3 regions of the Arthrobacter sp. 01N444 genome follow, and region 3 is predicted to be linked to each of the others. Evidence: riboswitches for the same ligand, from Rfam matches in the RefSeq annotation. Region 3 holds a riboswitch; each other region holds the start of a gene.
What was found. Region 3 has a riboswitch for cyclic di-AMP ahead of AC1DKN_RS17685 (M23 family metallopeptidase). Riboswitches for the same ligand answer to the same signal wherever they lie in the genome.
Positions count from the first base shown of each region.

Region 1: linked by a shared signal. The riboswitch ahead of AC1DKN_RS14375 (hypothetical protein) and the one ahead of AC1DKN_RS17685 (M23 family metallopeptidase) in region 3 are both predicted to bind cyclic di-AMP.
Region 2: linked by a shared signal. The riboswitch ahead of AC1DKN_RS08105 (aggregation-promoting factor C-terminal-like domain-containing protein) and the one ahead of AC1DKN_RS17685 (M23 family metallopeptidase) in region 3 are both predicted to bind cyclic di-AMP.

Region 1 covers NZ_JBFTRB010000012.1:88,469-91,734, reverse strand. Annotated here, with positions in the region: gene AC1DKN_RS14385 (cation:proton antiporter) at 1-1,011, opposite strand, end outside; gene AC1DKN_RS14380 (hypothetical protein) at 1,008-1,256, opposite strand; cyclic di-AMP (ydaO/yuaA leader) riboswitch at 1,458-1,660, shown strand; gene AC1DKN_RS14375 (hypothetical protein) at 1,668-2,366, shown strand; gene AC1DKN_RS14370 (sensor histidine kinase) at 2,512-3,266, opposite strand, start outside.
Region 2 covers NZ_JBFTRB010000005.1:90,284-93,549, forward strand. Annotated here, with positions in the region: gene AC1DKN_RS08100 (sensor histidine kinase) at 1-1,019, shown strand, start outside; cyclic di-AMP (ydaO/yuaA leader) riboswitch at 1,203-1,362, shown strand; gene AC1DKN_RS08105 (aggregation-promoting factor C-terminal-like domain-containing protein) at 1,362-2,201, shown strand; gene AC1DKN_RS08110 (bifunctional glycosyltransferase family 2/GtrA family protein) at 2,363-3,266, shown strand, end outside.
Region 3 covers NZ_JBFTRB010000019.1:21,952-25,217, reverse strand. Annotated here, with positions in the region: gene AC1DKN_RS17690 (NlpC/P60 family protein) at 1-18, opposite strand, end outside; cyclic di-AMP (ydaO/yuaA leader) riboswitch at 314-483, opposite strand; gene AC1DKN_RS17685 (M23 family metallopeptidase) at 620-1,441, opposite strand; cyclic di-AMP (ydaO/yuaA leader) riboswitch at 1,446-1,659, opposite strand; gene AC1DKN_RS17680 (iron-dependent transcriptional repressor DtxR) at 1,810-2,505, opposite strand; gene serC (phosphoserine transaminase) at 2,865-3,266, shown strand, end outside.

The DNA of each region.
Region 1 (3,266 bases), on a different contig from region 3:
GATGCTCGCCGCAGCCACCGGTACGCCAAGCTGGGCCGCCGACAACACCCCGAGCGACAGCGGGAGTCCCAGGAAAGCCAGGTCGGCGTGGGCCAGCAGGGCCCCGGCCCCCAGCAACAGGCCGAGGGCCATCATGTCCGGGTGCCCGGCCAGGTCCCTTAGAGTCAGCGATGCACCCAGCCACACGAAGAAGAGCGGACCCAGGAAGCCGTCGCTGAGCGCGAACAGTTGCCGGGCCAGCCGCCGCGGTTCGCCGACCGCAGCCATCACCAGGCCGAAAGAAAAGCCTGCCATCATCACAGACACATTGCTCCACGTGGCGACACCGGCCAGGGTGAAGAGCACGGCCAGCTGGATCCGTAGCTCCAGGGCAAACTTGCGGCTTTCCGAGAGCCGGTGCACGCGCCGACGGATTCCCTGGCGCTCCAGCCAGCGCAAGCCGACAAAGAGCACTACCGCGCACCCGGTCACCGCGAGGACACCCAGCGCCGCCTGGACTGCGTGGGGCGGATCCACCAGGAGCGGCAACGCCACAATGCAGGCTGTGTCGGCTATTGCCACCTGCGCTGTCATAGCGACGACATCTGGCCCGCCGAGGCGCAGGGAATCGACGATTGGAAGCACCAGGGCGGCCGACGAGGAGGCCAGCAGCACGACGTAGAGGGGAGCATGTCCAGTCCCGAACAGCAGTCCGATGCCGGTTCCGATCACCACCGCTGCCGCTGCGGCCACCATCGCCCGGCGGGAGCCTTTGCCGAGGGCGCCACGGATGTGCGGATCCCGCACGGGAACGTGGGTGCCTGCCACGAACATCATCAGCGCAAACCCGATATTGGCCAGCAGGGTGAACGTGGGGTCCGCGGGGTCCACCAGGGCCAGGCCTGAGCGCCCGATCGCGATGCCGGCCAGCAGCTCACCCAGCATGACAGGCAAGTGCCAGCGCGCCGGCAGGGCCAGCAGGGGGCCAGCCAAGGCGATGACGGCGATCAGCGCCAGCGACAGGAAGGTCACGGTTCGCGGCGGCCGGCCGGCGCCGGGCCTGACCGCCGTTCCACCACCGCATAGGCCTTGCCGTCCAGGAAAGCCCAGTCGTTGACAACCATGTACCCGAGCGCGTCTACCCGGTCATTAAGGATGTGCTCGTCGAAACCCCCGTCGCGTGGTTCCGCGTCCCATGTGCTCACGTGGACGTCCCCGCCGTCGAGGATCAGCAGCTCGGTGTTGACGTCGAAATCCTCTTGGGGCTGAGTGCTCAACTGGCAGATGGCGACACAATGGCTGTTCATTTTCGGGCCTCCGCTTCCGGTGGTGCTGATGGCATCATCCTATGTTCGGAAACGGCGCCGCCCTATGGGCAAATTGCGGCCTGGCATCATGGCGCCGTTACCTGAATGTGACTTTCGGGTGCGGTTCGCGCTACGGTTGATGAGTGCCTGTTGTCTCCGATACGGGCGCTCCCCAGCCGATTGCCTAACTCTGCCGCGGCCCGGGGGTAACTCGCATCAACGTCCGGCAGAGACGGGGAAACCACTTTTGATCTGCTGATATGCAGGTCTTGGGGTGAAGCCGCACAGTGCCCGCAACGACGGGCCCGGGAGTGCGGCCGGGTGCCTCCCATCCGAATCCGACAGCTCACCTCGCAGGCATTGGGAGAGGCTACATTTTTCATGACTTCAGTCAATACTTTTGCGCGCCATGCCGCCGTCCTCGCCGCCGCATCCGGCCTGGTCCTGACCAGCGGAATGGCCGCCAACGCCGCCACCGCCCCCGTGCAGCGTGACTCTGCTCCGGCGTCGACCGTCGACGTCACCGGACAGGTCAGTGCCCCCGTCAGCGCCGATTCAAGCGTCAAGATCAGCTTCGAGCGCCCCGCAGTGGATTCTGTTGCCGCGCCCGTCATCGAACAGCCCGTCGCGCCGGCTCCGGCTCCCGCTGCAGCCCCGGCGGCAGCGCCCAAGGCTCCGGCCAAGCCGGTCATCCAGGTGCAGGCCGCTCCGGCAGCAGCTCCGGCAGCGGCTCCGGCTGCAGCGCCGGCCGCGGCGCCCGCGGGCGGACGCAACGCCATCATGCTCTCGGCCGCCTACAGCCAGGTGGGCATCACCCAGGACTGCACCGCCATGGTGGAAAAGGCCCTTGGCGCCGCGGGTAAGCCCGTTGGCGACATCGGTCCCCGCGCGTTCCTTGGCCTTGGAACCGTTGTGGCGACGCCGCAGCCCGGTGACATGGTGGTCCAGTCCGGCCACGTCGGCATCTACGCCGGCAACGGCCAGGTGGTCAGTGGCGGCATGAACGGCAAGAACCAGACCATGGTCCACCCGCTGTCCTGGCTCACCGCGACCGGCGGCGTGACGTTCGTCCGCGCCTAAGCCGCACGGCCCCGACCCGGGGCCAGACAGTCCGGAAAGACCGGCGATCGAGTTCCCTTGGGGGCAACTCGACCGCCGGTCTTTCCTGTCTCCGCATTCGGGAGTCCGGGATCCCGATGGCATATCTTTCCCCGGCGGATGGACCTCAGGGATTCCCGCTGCCCATGAGCGGAAGCGTCAACTTCATGACGGTTCCCTCGTCGCCCGTCGCGGCCACTTCGACGGTGCCCCCGGCCGCGACAGCAATCTCCCGGACCAGGGCCAGGCCGATGCCAAAGCTCCGCTGTCCCTGTGAGGTGCCGGTGCCGGCCGTCCGCACGAACCGGTCAAAGATCCGGGCCTGATCGACGCCGGTGATTCCGGTCCCGGAGTCCGCCACCGTGATCACGGCGCGCTTCTGCTCGATTGAGGTCGTGATGGACACGCGGCCGCCCGGAGGCGTGTGGGCCAGCGCGTTGTCCGCCAGGGCCAGCACGGCACGCCGCAGCGCATTCTTCTCGATCCGGGCCAGCGGCCGGGCATCGGCAAAGAATTCCAGACGCACCTGGCGCTGCTCTGCCACCTGCTGGAGGCTGCCGGCGACGCTGGCGGCAGCGTCGGCGAGGTCGGCAGGGGGCGCGGAACGGTCCGGGGCCTCCGCGGTTGCCGCGAGGAGCAGTTCGTTGACAATCCCTGTCAGCGTCGCGGCGTCCTCCCGGATCCGGGCCAGGTCGTGGCTTTGCCTGGAGCCGGGCACCGTGTTGCGCTGGGCCAGCTGGATCCTGGTGTCCAGGATGGTCAATGGCGTGCGCAATTCGTGGCTGGCGTCCTGGACAAAACGCCGCTCCCTTGCCAGGGCATCACTGAGGGGACGAATCGCGCTGCGCGCACTGAGCCACCCGACGATTCCGGCCAGCAGGA
Region 2 (3,266 bases), on a different contig from region 3:
TGAAGCCGCTGGAACAGCTCTCCGAGGTTGCCACCAAGGTCTCCCGTCTCCCGCTGGACGCCGGCGAGGTGGCGCTCGGGGTCCGCGTCCCGACGTCGGCGGCCCATCCCGGAACGGAAGTGGGCAGCGTTGGCTACGCGCTGAACAAGATGCTGGACAACGTCTCCAACGCTCTCGAGGCGCGGCAGGAGAGCGAGATGAAGGTCCGGCAGTTCGTCGCCGACGCCTCGCACGAACTCCGCACCCCGCTGACGGCCATCCGCGGCTACACGGAGCTGATGCGGATGACCGAGCATTTCACCCCCGACGGCGAGAGGTCCCTCGCCCGTGTGCAAAGCCAGTCCGAGCGGATGACCACGCTCGTGGAGGACCTGCTGCTGCTGGCGCGCCTGGACGAGGGACAGCCGCTCAAAATCTCCGACGTCGACCTCACCCAGCTGGCCATCGAGACGGTCAGCGATGAGAAAGTCATGGCCCCGGACCGCATCTGGCAGCTGGAACTTCCGGACGAGCCCGTGGTGGTGCGCGGTGATGCGACCCAGCTTCACCAGGTCCTCGCCAACCTGCTGTCCAATGCGCGCAAGCACACGGAACCCGGGACCAAGGTGGTCACGGGCGTTATGCGCTCGGCTGACGGCAGTGCCGTGGTCACCGTGACAGACAATGGCAGCGGCATCGCCCCGGAATTTATCGGCCGGGTCTTCGCCCGCTTCACCCGGGCCGACGCCTCGCGCACCAATCCGGCGTCGAACCCCGCAGCTGTCCCCGCCGATTCTGCCGTCGCGACGGCGAGGGTCGGGTCCGGGGCTCCCGCACGCTCGTCCTCCGGCGCTGTTTCCGGCAGCCGCGGAGGTCACGGCACGGCGACCGCCGCGCCGACGTCCGAGGGCACCAGCGGGTTGGGCCTGTCCATTGTCCAGTCGATCGTGGAGGCCCACGGAGGAACAGTCGAGGTCACGTCCCGGCCGGGCCGCACGGAGTTCGCCGTGCGGCTGCCCGCCTCGCCGCCGCCGGCGTAACCGGAACGGCCGCCGCCGGCGCAAACGGCCCGGACGGTCGACCGGCGAGCCCGGCGCAACCCGACACCCCGGCACTGTGACTCCTGTTACCAAAATGTGACTTAAGCGGCCGGGTCCTGTAGCGTCGTTAGCGTGCGCCGCCATCGGTGCCGCATATCCGGACGGACGCCAAACTCTGCCGCTTCCCGGATTCCGCTGGACCAGGCAGAGGCGGGGGACCCAGAGTTCCCGGGCAATCTGCTTTCATGCGCCCTCGGGGTGAAGCCGACACGTGATGTTCCGTGCGGCCGGATGACCTCATCCGAACCCGACAGCTAACTCCGCCGGCGTTGAGAGGCCACCATGACTGAATTCCAGGTACAAACACGCCCTGACGGCGGTTCGCATTCCCGCTCAGTTGGCGCCGCCAAGTCGCGCCACCGCGCCGAACCGGTCAAGCAGGCATCCGCCCTGTCGCGGTTCGCCGCCGGGCTCGGTGTAACCGGCCGCCGTGCCGCCGTCGTCACCGCCGCGTGCGCGCTGCTGCTGGGTGGCGGCGCCGCGAGCCAGGCGGCAGAGCCGGGCGCCCACACGGCGAACGTTGCGAGCCAGACGGCCACGATGGCTGACCCGCTGGCCAAGCTCAACTTCGAGCGGGTCCAGGTGGCTGGGCCGACCGCTGCCACGGAAAAGAACGTGGCTCCCCAGATCTCGGAGGTTAAGGCAGCCGAAGCGCTGATCCACGCGCCCGCTGCTGCCGCACCGGCAGCCGCGGCAGCACCTGCTCCGGCCCCCGCGGCAGCCCCCGCACCTGCTCCGGCTCCCGCGGCGGCCCCCGCTCCGGCACCGGCAGCCGCTCCGGCACCGGCACCGGCAGCCGCGCCGGTCGCAGTCGACGACCCCGCCGGCGCGCAGGCCTACGCCGCGTCCCAGCTGGGAAGCTATGGCTGGGCACCCGGCCAGATGCAGTGCCTGCACAAGCTGTGGACCAAGGAATCCGACTGGAAGACCACCGCCACGAACGCCAGCAGCGGCGCCTACGGCGTGGTCCAGTCCCTGCCCGCCTCGAAGATGGCGAGCGCCGGCGCCGATTACATGACCAACTACCGGACCCAGATCAACTGGGGCCTGAACTACGTCAAGTCGCGCTACGGTTCCCCCTGCGGTGCCCTGAACTTCCACTACGCACACAACTGGTACTAAACCGGCACTAGCCGCCCCCCGCCCTGGAGGCCCCGGATCCGCATGGATCCGGGGCCTCTTTGCGTCTCCACGGCCGGACCGGCCCCGGCGGCCCGGACTTCCACAGCCCCCGCACAGCTTGACCCTAAAGCCCTCATATGGGCCGCCGGGAAAGTTGAGCCATGACATTCACAGACCAGGCCACAGGAACCCTGCCCCGCTCCACGGCGACGCCGGCCGGCCCGGCGGCCCCCGGGGCACCCTCGGGGCTTGCCCTGGCCGACGCACCCGTCCCGGGCCCGATCGCCGGGGCCCTGACCGTCCCCGGCGGCTGGCGCACGGCCATTGATACGCGCGCCAGCACGCCCCTGCTGGACGTCACCATCCCGGTCTTCAACGAGGAACGGGACCTCGAGGCCTGCCTGCGCCGGCTCCACGCGTACCTGCTCGGCGCCTTCCCGCATTCCTTCCGGATCACCGTGGCGGACAACGCCAGCACCGACGGAACGCTCAAGGCCGCGGAACGGGTAGCCCGCGAGCTGCGCGAAGTGACGGTGGTCCATATGGCAGAAAAGGGCCGCGGAAACGCACTCCGCAAGGTGTGGCTGGCCTCGCCGTCGCCGGTCCTGGCGTACATGGATGTGGATCTTTCCACTGATCTGGCGGCCCTCGGCCCGCTCCTTGCCCCGCTCATTTCCGGGCACTCCGACCTGGCGATCGGGACACGGCTGTCCCGCAACTCCCGCGTGGTCCGCGGACCCAAACGGGAATTCATCTCGCGCAGCTACAACTTCCTGCTCCAGGCCCTCATGGGCGCCCACTTCAGTGACGCGCAGTGCGGCTTCAAGGCGATCCGGGCGGACGTGGCCCGGCAACTGCTTCCCCACACGCTGGACAACGCCTGGTTCTTCGACACCGAGCTGCTGGTCCTGGCAGAAAAGTGCGGCCTGCGCGTCCACGAAGTCCCGGTGGACTGGACCGACGACCCGGATTCCAGCGTGGACATCGTCCAGACGGCCCTCGCGGACTTGCGCGGCATGGCACGGTTGAGCCGGGACCTGGTCTCGGGCCGGATCCCGGTTCCCG
Region 3 (3,266 bases):
GTTTGCACGAGTAGTCATTAAGTTCTCTCTTTCGTGATCCTTGGACCGCGCGCTTTCGGGCGCGGACTGAGGACGCTCCGGCATCTTGGGGGTACGCCGGATCGCCCCGAAATGGGTTACTTAGCGAAGGGTGTACTGCGAAGACGCGCCAAAAGCGGAAACTGCATGCTGTCCGGGCTCGCTAGAGATTGAGCCTGCGGAACGTGATCCAATCCGGGCGCCGGCAAGGGCGGCACGTGATGTGGATTCCAGCGGGCTCGACAGAGCCTCGCCGGTGCGCATGCGCGCAGAATTGTGGCGTGAAGACACGAAAGTAGCCTCTCCCAATGCCTACGAGGTGAGCTGTCGGATTCGGATGGGAGTCACCCGGCCGCGCTGCTTCCTGGGAAGCTTTGCGACTTAACCCCAAGGCCTTCTTTCGAAGGCCAAAATTGGTTCCCCCGCCCCTGCCAGACGATGTAATGCGAACGGACCTTGAGCGGTGGCAGAGCTAGGCAATCCACTCAAGAGCGCCAACTTCGGAAAAGTTGGCGTGCTTCAAACCCTACAGCAGTCCGGATCCAATGTCACATTCAGATCACGGCGTGTCACAGGAAGTTGAGAGCAGCCCATCGTCTTTTTAGAGCCAGCCGAGCGGGTCAACGACATCGCCGTTGACCATCACTTCAAAGTGGAGGTGGCAGCCCGTGGAGGCGCCGGTGGTTCCGCTCATGGCGACGACGTCACCGCGGGAAACCTTCTGGCCGACCTTGACCGAGGCCGAGGACAGGTGGTTGTACGTGGTCTCCAGGCCGTTGCCGTGATCGATGACCACGCGGTTCCCCCCGCCGAAGGGATGCCAGCCGTTGAAGGTCACGGTGCCGCTGGCGGCCGCGTGGACCGCCGTGCCGCACTGGGCGGCGAAATCCTGGCCGCGGTGGAACTCCCCCGCGCCCCCGGTAATGGGGCTGACACGGTAGCCGAAGGGCGAGGCCGTGACCAGCTGGTCGAGCGGCGCACCCAGGGTGCCGGCCGATGCCGCGCGGGTGATGGTGCCCACAGACTGGGCGCTCAGCAGCTGCTTGAGTTTCCCGTCCGGATCGCCCTTCGTGGTGACGGCCGTGCGGTTGAAGTCGACTTTGGCGGCGGCGGCAGCGGTGACATCCGGCTGCACGGCAGCGGAGAGCGCGCCGGACTCGCCCGGATTCGAAGCCATCACCGGGCTCGTGACGGGGACCGTCACGGTCAGAACCAGACCAGTTGCGGCCAGGGCGATCCCGGCCTTCTGCCCGACCCCGCTGGCCGCGGCAAAGTCCGTGACCTGGCGGAACGGACTGCGACGGCGACGGCGTTCATCCCGGTGCACGTCCCGCGGGCGTTCGGCCGTGTATGCGACGACGGGACGCGGCTCCGGTGCGGGACCGGTCGCGCGGCGACGGCCCCTGGAGGTCTGGGTGGTCAAGAACGGTTCCTCTCTGGATGGCCTGCGAAGTTAGCTGTCGGATTCGGGTCAGAGAGATCAAAGACCCGGTCCGCCGTTGCAAGCAGCCACGCACAGATGCATCCCAGGGGATCCTTCGGTGGAAGCTGCTTGCCGCTGACGGACTTCACCCCAAGGCTGCCGAAGTAGCAGCCGAAAGTGGTTCCCCCGCCCCTGCCAGGAGGTAGTTCTGCGACTGATCCGCTGGCAGGGCTCGGCTTCGGATCAGGTAACGCTTTGGTATCGGTACTGGGCACTAACTATAGGCGATTAAGCCGCCCGGTAATAAATCCGTAACCGCAATTGTGGACAACTCATGGGTCGTCCCATGACCGGCGCGTAGTGGCTGGTCAGGCGACTGTTACAAAGACGTGCGCGGCAACCTCGGGCGGCAGTTCCAGGGCACCTTCGATATCGGGGACGCGGACCGAGATGTACTCCCCCACCCGCTCCAGCGAGACAAGCGCGCCAGGCCTGATTCCGCCCTCGTCGAGCTGGGCCAGAAGCTCCGGCTCCACCTGGATCGGCTCCGCGAGCCGGTTGACCGTAACCCGGGAAGTTACCCCGTAGCCGGCCATGGCCTCCAGCAGGTTCACAGGCCTGTCCACGGGGGCGCCATTGGGAACGCCGCCAAGATCCGCAAGCCCCGGAATAGGGTTTCCGTAGGGCGAGACTGTCGGGTGGTTGAGCATCTCGAAGATTCTTCGCTCGACGCGTTCGCTCATGACATGTTCCCAGCGGCACGCTTCCTCGTGGACGTAGGCCCAGTCGAGCCCGATCACGTCCGCGAGGAGGCGTTCGGCCAGACGGTGCTTGCGCATGACACCGATTGCACGTTTCCGTCCGGTTTCCGTCAGTTCAAGGTGCCGGTCGCCGGAAACAACCACCAGCCCGTCGCGCTCCATCCGGCCGATCGTCTGGGACACAGTGGGGCCGGAGTGGCGGAGCCGTTCGGCGATGCGGGCGCGGAGGGCAACGATGTTTTCTTCTTCAAGTTCCAGAATGGTCCGAAGATACATCTCCGTGGTATCGATCAGATCCGTCATTCAGCTCAGCTCCTCGAGCGCAGTCCTAGCGTCATTCCCACCGTACCGCGTGCGGGCTGCATGCAGGATGCGCCCAGGCGGGAACCGCCGTACGTTCGCATGCCAGCCTAGCCTATTTTGAATTACTCCGGATAATCTTTCGGTCGACCTGGAGCTATTGTCCCAGCCCCAGCCGGCCGGCCGTCCCCGGCGTCTCAATGACCGGACTATGACAGGCCTTTTTCCGTATCGCCGGGAGCTGTCAGGCAAAATAAAACAGGCAGAATGAAACAGGCAGAATGAAAAGGGGGGTCCGTGGTAGCCATCCCTGCCCGCCACCTCCCAGCCACGCTACGAACCAGCCGAAAATTGGAGCCACTGTGAGCGACACCAGCATCACGATCCCCGCCAACCTCCTGCCCAAGGACGGACGGTTCGGCGCCGGCCCGTCCAAAGTCCGGCCGGAACAGATGGACGCCCTGGCCGCGGCATCGTCGAAGCTGCTGGGGACCTCGCACCGCCAGGCACCCGTGAAGAACCTGGTCGGCTCGGTGCGCAGCGGCCTCAGCGAATTCTTCCGGGCACCGGAAGGCTATGAAGTCGTGCTGGGCGTCGGCGGATCTACCGCGTTCTGGGACATTGCCAGCTTCGGGCTCGTGGAGAACAAAGCGCAGCACCTGTCCTTCGGCGAGTTCGGCTCGAAGTTCGCCTCCGCCACCAACAAGGCGCCGTTCCTTGCCGAGTCCTCCATCATCAAGGCCGAACCCGGCACCCGCCCCACC